4 regions of the Bacillus paramobilis genome follow, and region 2 is predicted to be linked to each of the others. Evidence: a T-box and tRNA genes for the amino acid it is inferred to sense, from the RefSeq annotation. Region 2 holds a T-box; the other regions hold tRNA genes.
The links. A T-box is a leader RNA that pairs with one kind of tRNA and senses whether it is charged. The one in region 2 lies ahead of AABL52_RS05175 (valine--tRNA ligase), so its partner is inferred to be a tRNA-Val.
Positions count from the first base shown of each region.

Region 1: it has a tRNA-Val gene. The T-box ahead of AABL52_RS05175 (valine--tRNA ligase) is inferred to sense a tRNA for this amino acid. The anticodon was not compared.
Region 3: it has a tRNA-Val gene. The T-box ahead of AABL52_RS05175 (valine--tRNA ligase) is inferred to sense a tRNA for this amino acid. The anticodon was not compared.
Region 4: it has a tRNA-Val gene. The T-box ahead of AABL52_RS05175 (valine--tRNA ligase) is inferred to sense a tRNA for this amino acid. The anticodon was not compared.

Region 1 is NZ_CP151108.1:4,756,448-4,758,622, reverse strand. It holds rRNA gene AABL52_RS24405 (23S ribosomal RNA) at 1-603, shown strand, start outside; rRNA gene rrf (5S ribosomal RNA) at 705-820, shown strand; tRNA gene AABL52_RS24395 (tRNA-Asn) at 829-903, shown strand; tRNA gene AABL52_RS24390 (tRNA-Ser) at 906-997, shown strand; tRNA gene AABL52_RS24385 (tRNA-Glu) at 1,015-1,089, shown strand; tRNA gene AABL52_RS24380 (tRNA-Val) at 1,094-1,169, shown strand; tRNA gene AABL52_RS24375 (tRNA-Met) at 1,194-1,270, shown strand; tRNA gene AABL52_RS24370 (tRNA-Asp) at 1,274-1,349, shown strand; tRNA gene AABL52_RS24365 (tRNA-Phe) at 1,359-1,434, shown strand; tRNA gene AABL52_RS24360 (tRNA-Thr) at 1,453-1,528, shown strand; tRNA gene AABL52_RS24355 (tRNA-Tyr) at 1,539-1,622, shown strand; tRNA gene AABL52_RS24350 (tRNA-Trp) at 1,630-1,703, shown strand; tRNA gene AABL52_RS24345 (tRNA-His) at 1,723-1,798, shown strand; tRNA gene AABL52_RS24340 (tRNA-Gln) at 1,862-1,936, shown strand; tRNA gene AABL52_RS24335 (tRNA-Gly) at 1,942-2,016, shown strand; tRNA gene AABL52_RS24330 (tRNA-Cys) at 2,031-2,101, shown strand; tRNA gene AABL52_RS24325 (tRNA-Leu) at 2,112-2,175, shown strand, end outside.
Region 2 is NZ_CP151108.1:990,702-992,876, reverse strand. It holds gene AABL52_RS05175 (valine--tRNA ligase) at 1-1,009, opposite strand, end outside; T-box leader at 1,048-1,279, opposite strand; gene ysxE (spore coat protein YsxE) at 1,400-2,175, opposite strand, start outside.
Region 3 is NZ_CP151108.1:5,130,950-5,133,124, reverse strand. It holds rRNA gene AABL52_RS26200 (23S ribosomal RNA) at 1-679, shown strand, start outside; rRNA gene rrf (5S ribosomal RNA) at 769-884, shown strand; tRNA gene AABL52_RS26190 (tRNA-Asn) at 894-968, shown strand; tRNA gene AABL52_RS26185 (tRNA-Thr) at 973-1,045, shown strand; tRNA gene AABL52_RS26180 (tRNA-Glu) at 1,067-1,141, shown strand; tRNA gene AABL52_RS26175 (tRNA-Val) at 1,147-1,222, shown strand; tRNA gene AABL52_RS26170 (tRNA-Tyr) at 1,240-1,323, shown strand; tRNA gene AABL52_RS26165 (tRNA-Gln) at 1,389-1,463, shown strand; tRNA gene AABL52_RS26160 (tRNA-Lys) at 1,469-1,544, shown strand; tRNA gene AABL52_RS26155 (tRNA-Gly) at 1,550-1,621, shown strand; tRNA gene AABL52_RS26150 (tRNA-Ala) at 1,633-1,705, shown strand; gene AABL52_RS26145 (glycerate kinase) at 1,821-2,175, shown strand, end outside.
Region 4 is NZ_CP151108.1:4,547,215-4,549,389, forward strand. It holds tRNA gene AABL52_RS23380 (tRNA-Ser) at 1-8, opposite strand, end outside; tRNA gene AABL52_RS23385 (tRNA-Ser) at 64-156, opposite strand; tRNA gene AABL52_RS23390 (tRNA-Ala) at 177-249, opposite strand; tRNA gene AABL52_RS23395 (tRNA-Pro) at 265-338, opposite strand; tRNA gene AABL52_RS23400 (tRNA-Arg) at 349-422, opposite strand; tRNA gene AABL52_RS23405 (tRNA-Leu) at 426-514, opposite strand; tRNA gene AABL52_RS23410 (tRNA-Gly) at 531-605, opposite strand; tRNA gene AABL52_RS23415 (tRNA-Leu) at 635-715, opposite strand; tRNA gene AABL52_RS23420 (tRNA-Lys) at 730-805, opposite strand; tRNA gene AABL52_RS23425 (tRNA-Gln) at 810-884, opposite strand; tRNA gene AABL52_RS23430 (tRNA-Tyr) at 896-979, opposite strand; tRNA gene AABL52_RS23435 (tRNA-Val) at 988-1,063, opposite strand; rRNA gene rrf (5S ribosomal RNA) at 1,069-1,184, opposite strand; rRNA gene AABL52_RS23445 (23S ribosomal RNA) at 1,286-2,175, opposite strand, start outside.

The DNA.
Region 1 (2,175 bases), 1.5 Mb from region 2:
CAGAATGGTTGGAAATCATTCGTAGAGTGCAAAGGCATAAGGGAGCTTGACTGCGAGACCTACAAGTCGAGCAGGGACGAAAGTCGGGCTTAGTGATCCGGTGGTTCCGCATGGAAGGGCCATCGCTCAACGGATAAAAGCTACCCCGGGGATAACAGGCTTATCTCCCCCAAGAGTCCACATCGACGGGGAGGTTTGGCACCTCGATGTCGGCTCATCGCATCCTGGGGCTGTAGTCGGTCCCAAGGGTTGGGCTGTTCGCCCATTAAAGCGGTACGCGAGCTGGGTTCAGAACGTCGTGAGACAGTTCGGTCCCTATCCGTCGTGGGCGTAGGAAATTTGAGAGGAGCTGTCCTTAGTACGAGAGGACCGGGATGGACGCACCGCTGGTGTACCAGTTGTTCTGCCAAGGGCATAGCTGGGTAGCTATGTGCGGAAGGGATAAGTGCTGAAAGCATCTAAGCATGAAGCCCCCCTCAAGATGAGATTTCCCATAGCGTAAGCTAGTAAGATCCCTGAAAGATGATCAGGTTGATAGGTTCGAGGTGGAAGCGTGGTGACATGTGGAGCTGACGAATACTAATAGATCGAGGACTTAACCATATAATATGAAGCAAATGTTATCTAGTTTTGAGAGAACATAAAAAACTTGTTGACTTTTAGAGTGAATAAGTTATAATAATGATTGTCTCAAAAGAATAATGTCTGGTAATGATGGCAGAGAGGTCACACCCGTTCCCATACCGAACACGGAAGTTAAGCTCTCTAGCGCCGATGGTAGTTGGGACCTTGTCCCTGTGAGAGTAGGACGTTGCCAGGCAATATTATTCCGCAGTAGCTCAGCGGTAGAGCTATCGGCTGTTAACCGATCGGTCGTAGGTTCGATTCCTACCTGCGGAGCCATTGGAGAGCTGTCCGAGCTGGCCGAAGGAGCACGATTGGAAATCGTGTATACGTCACAAGCGTATCAAGGGTTCGAATCCCTTGCTCTCCGCCATAGGATTTATAATATTTGGCCCGTTGGTCAAGTGGTTAAGACACCGCCCTTTCACGGCGGTAACACGGGTTCGAATCCCGTACGGGTCACCACTTTGGAGGATTAGCTCAGCTGGGAGAGCACCTGCCTTACAAGCAGGGGGTCGGCGGTTCGATCCCGTCATCCTCCACCATATAAATTATATAAGTAGTATCATCGCGGGGTGGAGCAGCACGGTAGCTCGTCGGGCTCATAACCCGAAGGTCGCAGGTTCAAATCCTGTCCCCGCAACCAAATGGTCCCGTGGTGTAGTGGTTAACATGCCTGCCTGTCACGCAGGAGATCGCCGGTTCGACCCCGGTCGGGACCGCCATTTTAATAAGGCTCGGTAGCTCAGTCGGTAGAGCAGAGGACTGAAAATCCTCGTGTCGGCGGTTCGATTCCGTCCCGAGCCACCATTTATCTTAATAAAATATGCCGGCTTAGCTCAATTGGTAGAGCAACTGACTTGTAATCAGTAGGTTGGGGGTTCAAGTCCTCTAGCCGGCACCATGTAAGTTTCGGAGGGGTAGCGAAGTGGCTAAACGCGGCGGACTGTAAATCCGCTCCTTTGGGTTCGGCAGTTCGAATCTGCCCCCCTCCACCATTTACATAGGGGCATAGTTTAAAGGTAGAACTGAGGTCTCCAAAACCTCCAGTGTGGGTTCGATTCCTACTGCCCCTGCCAAATATATTTACACAACATGGCGGTTGTGGCGAAGTGGTTAACGCACCGGATTGTGGCTCCGGCATTCGTGGGTTCGATTCCCATCAGTCGCCCCATTTTTATTTTAAAAATTACAAATAATCTAATGGATACTTACATATAATTAAGTAAGAATTCGGTGGGCTATAGCCAAGCGGTAAGGCAACGGACTTTGACTCCGTCATGCGCTGGTTCGAATCCAGCTAGCCCAGCCATTTTTGCGGAAGTAGTTCAGTGGTAGAATACAACCTTGCCAAGGTTGGGGTCGCGGGTTCGAATCCCGTCTTCCGCTCCAATATAATTTAATATGGCGGCATAGCCAAGTGGTAAGGCAGAGGTCTGCAAAACCTTTATCACCGGTTCAAATCCGGTTGCCGCCTTTTCTTTTGTGCCGATGTGGCGGAATTGGCAGACGCGCACGACTCAAAATCGTGTTCCTTCGGGAGTGTCGGTT
Region 2 (2,175 bases):
CTAATACGCCCGCTTCTTGTAAGTCTTTTACTAACGCTTTACGACATTCGAAACGATCCATGCCGTTATACTTACCAGCCTTTTCATTCATCGATCCATCTTCGTTCATTACTAAGATACGTGGTAAGTCATGACGGTTACCTACTTCAAAGTCATTCGGGTCATGAGCTGGTGTAATTTTTACAACGCCTGTTCCGAAATCTTTTTCTACGTACTCATCAGCAATAATCGGAATCTCACGGCCTACGATTGGAAGTGTAACTGTTTTTCCGATTAAATGCTTGTAACGATCGTCTTCTGGATGAACGGCTACTGCTGTATCACCAAGCATCGTTTCTGGACGAGTTGTTGCAAGACGAATATGACCAGAACCATCTGTTAATGGGTAGTTCATATGGTAGAATGCACCTTGAACTTCTTTATGAATTACTTCAATATCAGAAAGGGCTGTACGTGTTGCTGGGTCCCAGTTGATAATATATTCACCGCGGTAAATTAAGCCTTTTTCATATAATTGAACGAATACTTTATTAACTGCATCAGATAAACCTTCGTCTAATGTGAAACGTTCGCGAGAATAGTCTAGTCCTAAACCAACTTTCCCCCATTGTTGACGAATGTGAGACGCGTATTCTTCTTTCCACTCCCAAGCTTTTTCAAGGAACTTCTCACGGCCAAGATCGTAACGTGAAATACCTTCTTCACGAAGTTTCCCTTCTACTTTCGCTTGTGTTGCGATACCCGCATGGTCCATTCCTGGAAGCCATAATACATCGTATCCTTGCATACGCTTCGTACGAGTTAAAATATCTTGAAGAGTTGTATCCCAAGCATGACCTAAGTGTAACTTACCAGTTACGTTCGGAGGTGGAATTACAATTGTATACGGTTGTTTCTTCTCGTCTCCTGTTGCTTCAAAATATTTGCCTTCTAACCACCACTGATAAAGGCCTTCTTCAACGGACATATGATCATATTTAGTTGGTAAATTCTTTTCCGTGTTTGACATTATTTTCCCTCCTTAAAATAAAAAATGCCCCTCATCCAAAAAAGGACGAGGGACATCGCGGTACCACCTTTATTTACAAACAAATTCAGAATTTGCTTATACTCTTAATTTGATAACGGACAAATCCGTCTTTTCCTAATGAGAACTATTCCGTTCAGAAAAGATGCTCCAGGGCTACCTTCTAACATAACTATCTAGAGAATCTCCCAGCTAATGATTCTCCTCTCTGAAGACGTTTCTTGTTATACTCTTCCCCTTCAAGGCATTTATATGATTGTTAATTATTATATACAATAGTGTAAAAAACGAAACCCTATTCGTCAAGATAAATTTAAGACTACGAATTTTTTAACGCACAAAAAAGATAAGTAGAGGATGCTACTTATCTTTTTATCCGTTCCCTTGCTGGGCAGCTTGTAATTGCGAAAGGAAATATTCTATATTGCTAACGAGCCAATGCGATTGTTGTAAGCTCTTTACTCCGAGGAGTTCATTTTCCTCATTACGACTCTCTCTTCTTTTCTTATAAGACTGGATTTGCCGAATAAATTGCGATGGATACGTCATATACGCAAACATGAGTAGTTGCTCTTCTTTCGTAAAAGGGAAATTTTTTTGGTACATTTGATACCATTCAAACCGATCACTTCGCGCAATTGGATACGTGTTTAAAGACCGAGAATAAAACCCTACTATATCTTGCACAGGTGTTGCAAACTTCGATTTTTCTAAACTAATAAAATAGCCATTCCGTTCATAATCAAATAAAAAGTGATTAAGTGATACGTTACCATGCACAAAAGTAATGCGTGTTTTTTCTTTTTCTTTCATCGCATCGTTCCACTCATTTAATTGCTTCGTTGCAAACTCACGCGCCCTCATGACATGATGATAGTACGTACAATATTGCAATTCAAACGGAGACATATACCACTTCGCTTCAGATTCTACAAGAAACTCTTCTAACATCTCACCATCATTTTCCCAACGATCGGATATATTTGTATAATGTTTCTCTAAATCTTCTTCTGTATACGTTTCTTCTTTTACCGTTTTTTGATGCAACGCTCCGAGAGTCTGGAACATTTTATGGTATTGATCATTATCCTCACCGTTCCCTTCCGCACGTTCTAACCAAGGCATTAAATAATAATTATACGTACCAT
Region 3 (2,175 bases), 1.1 Mb from region 2:
GGAGACAGTGTCAGGTGGGCAGTTTGACTGGGGCGGTCGCCTCCTAAAGTGTAACGGAGGCGCCCAAAGGTTCCCTCAGAATGGTTGGAAATCATTCGTAGAGTGCAAAGGCATAAGGGAGCTTGACTGCGAGACCTACAAGTCGAGCAGGGACGAAAGTCGGGCTTAGTGATCCGGTGGTTCCGCATGGAAGGGCCATCGCTCAACGGATAAAAGCTACCCCGGGGATAACAGGCTTATCTCCCCCAAGAGTCCACATCGACGGGGAGGTTTGGCACCTCGATGTCGGCTCATCGCATCCTGGGGCTGTAGTCGGTCCCAAGGGTTGGGCTGTTCGCCCATTAAAGCGGTACGCGAGCTGGGTTCAGAACGTCGTGAGACAGTTCGGTCCCTATCCGTCGTGGGCGTAGGAAATTTGAGAGGAGCTGTCCTTAGTACGAGAGGACCGGGATGGACGCACCGCTGGTGTACCAGTTGTTCTGCCAAGGGCATAGCTGGGTAGCTATGTGCGGAAGGGATAAGTGCTGAAAGCATCTAAGCATGAAGCCCCCCTCAAGATGAGATTTCCCATAGCGTAAGCTAGTAAGATCCCTGAAAGATGATCAGGTTGATAGGTTCGAGGTGGAAGCATGGTGACATGTGGAGCTGACGAATACTAATAGATCGAGGACTTAACCATATAATATGTAGCAATGTTATCTAGTTTTGAAGGAATATATATTAAAATTCCTTTTGACATTCTGAAAAGAATGTGTATAATGATAAAAGTCTGGTAATGATGGCAGAGAGGTCACACCCGTTCCCATACCGAACACGGAAGTTAAGCTCTCTAGCGCCGATGGTAGTTGGGACCTTGTCCCTGTGAGAGTAGGACGTTGCCAGGCTTGTATTATTCCGCAGTAGCTCAGCGGTAGAGCTATCGGCTGTTAACCGATCGGTCGTAGGTTCGATTCCTACCTGCGGAGCCATTATGCTTCCATAGCTCAGCTGGTAGAGTACTTCCATGGTAAGGAAGAGGTCACCGGTTCAAGCCCGGTTGGAAGCTTGGAAAAAGTTTTAAATTTTTGGCCCGTTGGTCAAGTGGTTAAGACACCGCCCTTTCACGGCGGTAACACGGGTTCGAATCCCGTACGGGTCACCACTTTTGGAGGATTAGCTCAGCTGGGAGAGCACCTGCCTTACAAGCAGGGGGTCGGCGGTTCGATCCCGTCATCCTCCACCATATATATTTTAAATGTCGGAGGGGTAGCGAAGTGGCTAAACGCGGCGGACTGTAAATCCGCTCCTTCGGGTTCGGCAGTTCGAATCTGCCCCCCTCCACCATTTTCTTTAAAATAACCTGAGAGGGTTTATTTTTTTGAAAAGATAACCATACTAGTAAATATTAATGGGCTATAGCCAAGCGGTAAGGCAACGGACTTTGACTCCGTCATGCGCTGGTTCGAATCCAGCTAGCCCAGCCATTTACGAGCCATTAGCTCAGTTGGTAGAGCATCTGACTTTTAATCAGAGGGTCGAAGGTTCGAATCCTTCATGGCTCACCATTTTCGCGGAAGTAGTTCAGTGGTAGAATACAACCTTGCCAAGGTTGGGGTCGCGGGTTCGAATCCCGTCTTCCGCTTTTATTAATAAGGGGCCTTAGCTCAGCTGGGAGAGCGCCTGCCTTGCACGCAGGAGGTCAGCGGTTCGATCCCGCTAGGCTCCATCTAATAGAAAAGCTTACATCATATGATGTAAGCTTTTTTTGTGTTTAAAAAGACAACTTTCATATTTATCATTTAAAATGGAGAAAATGCGAAAATAAAGGATGGGGGATAATTGTGAAAGTTGTTATTGCATCTGATTCATATAAAGAAAGCTTAAAAGCTATAGAAGTATGTGAGGCTATTGAAAGAGGTTTTAGAGCAATTTTCCCTAAAGCAGAGTATGTGAAAATACCAATTGGAGATGGAGGAGAAGGAACGGTTGATTCTCTTGTTGATGCTACAGGGGGAAGGATTATATCACTTCATGTGACAGGACCGCTCAGAGAACGTGTACAGGCCTTTTACGGTATGTCTAAAGATAAAAAGACAGCGTTTATTGAAATGGCAGCAGCATCAGGATTACAACATGTTCCGGTTAAAAAGCGAAATCCACTTATTACAACGACTAAAGGAACTGGAGAGCTTATAC
Region 4 (2,175 bases), 1.7 Mb from region 2:
ATACCTCCATGAAGGAAAAAAGAAATATTTTATTATTTATGTCTAAACCATTTAAAAAGAAAATGGAGGAGGTAGAGGGATTCGAACCCCCGCGCGATTCTCACCGCCTGTCGGTTTTCAAGACCGATCCCTTCAGCCGAACTTGGGTATACCTCCGAGACATATAATAAATAAAGTGGAGCCTAGCGGGATCGAACCGCTGACCTCCTGCGTGCAAGGCAGGCGCTCTCCCAGCTGAGCTAAGGCCCCATGTTTTTGGGAATATCGGGAAGACAGGATTTGAACCTGCGACCCCCTGGTCCCAAACCAGGTGCTCTACCAAGCTGAGCCACTTCCCGTTAATAAAAGCGCGCCCGAGAGGAGTCGAACCCCTAACCTCTTGATCCGTAGTCAAACGCTCTATCCAATTGAGCTACGGGCGCATATGGTGCCGAGGGCGGGGGTCGAACCCGCACGGTGGTCACCCACCGCAGGATTTTAAGTCCTGTGCGTCTGCCTGTTCCGCCACCCCGGCATGTCATATTGAAAATTGGAGCGGAAGACGGGATTCGAACCCGCGACCCCAACCTTGGCAAGGTTGTATTCTACCACTGAACTACTTCCGCAAGACATGTTTGAGTTATTTTATTAAAAGTGCGGGTGAAGGGAGTCGAACCCCCACGCCAAAGGCGCTAGATCCTAAGTCTAGTGCGTCTGCCAATTCCGCCACACCCGCATATTTTGTTAAAATGGTGAGCCATGAAGGATTCGAACCTTCGACCCTCTGATTAAAAGTCAGATGCTCTACCAACTGAGCTAATGGCTCTTAATGGCTGGGCTAGCTGGATTCGAACCAGCGCATGACGGAGTCAAAGTCCGTTGCCTTACCGCTTGGCTATAGCCCATTAATTAAGAATGGTGGAGGGGGGCAGATTCGAACTGCCGAACCCGAAGGAGCGGATTTACAGTCCGCCGCGTTTAGCCACTTCGCTACCCCTCCGACATATATGGTGGAGGATGACGGGATCGAACCGCCGACCCCCTGCTTGTAAGGCAGGTGCTCTCCCAGCTGAGCTAATCCTCCATTTTGCCTGGCAACGTCCTACTCTCACAGGGACAAGGTCCCAACTACCATCGGCGCTAGAGAGCTTAACTTCCGTGTTCGGTATGGGAACGGGTGTGGCCTCTCTGCCATCATTACCAGACTATATTCATTTAAGACAAGAATCATTTTAACTTATTTAACTTTTAAAGTCAACAAGTTTTTTATATTCTTTCAAAACTAGATAACATTGCTTCATATTATATGGTTAAGTCCTCGATCTATTAGTATTCGTCAGCTCCACATGTCACCATGCTTCCACCTCGAACCTATCAACCTGATCATCTTTCAGGGATCTTACTAGCTTACGCTATGGGAAATCTCATCTTGAGGGGGGCTTCATGCTTAGATGCTTTCAGCACTTATCCCTTCCGCACATAGCTACCCAGCTATGCCCTTGGCAGAACAACTGGTACACCAGCGGTGCGTCCATCCCGGTCCTCTCGTACTAAGGACAGCTCCTCTCAAATTTCCTACGCCCACGACGGATAGGGACCGAACTGTCTCACGACGTTCTGAACCCAGCTCGCGTACCGCTTTAATGGGCGAACAGCCCAACCCTTGGGACCGACTACAGCCCCAGGATGCGATGAGCCGACATCGAGGTGCCAAACCTCCCCGTCGATGTGGACTCTTGGGGGAGATAAGCCTGTTATCCCCGGGGTAGCTTTTATCCGTTGAGCGATGGCCCTTCCATGCGGAACCACCGGATCACTAAGCCCGACTTTCGTCCCTGCTCGACTTGTAGGTCTCGCAGTCAAGCTCCCTTATGCCTTTGCACTCTACGAATGATTTCCAACCATTCTGAGGGAACCTTTGGGCGCCTCCGTTACACTTTAGGAGGCGACCGCCCCAGTCAAACTGCCCACCTGACACTGTCTCCCGGGTCGATAAGACCCGTAGGTTAGAATTTCAATACAGTCAGGGCGGTATCCCACCAGCGCCTCCACCGAAGCTAGCGCTCCGGTTTCAATGGCTCCCGCCTATCCTGTACAAACTGTACCAAAATTCAATATCAGGCTACAGTAAAGCTCCACGGGGTCTTTCCGTCCTGTCGCGGGTAACCTGCATCTTCACAGGTACTATAATTTCAC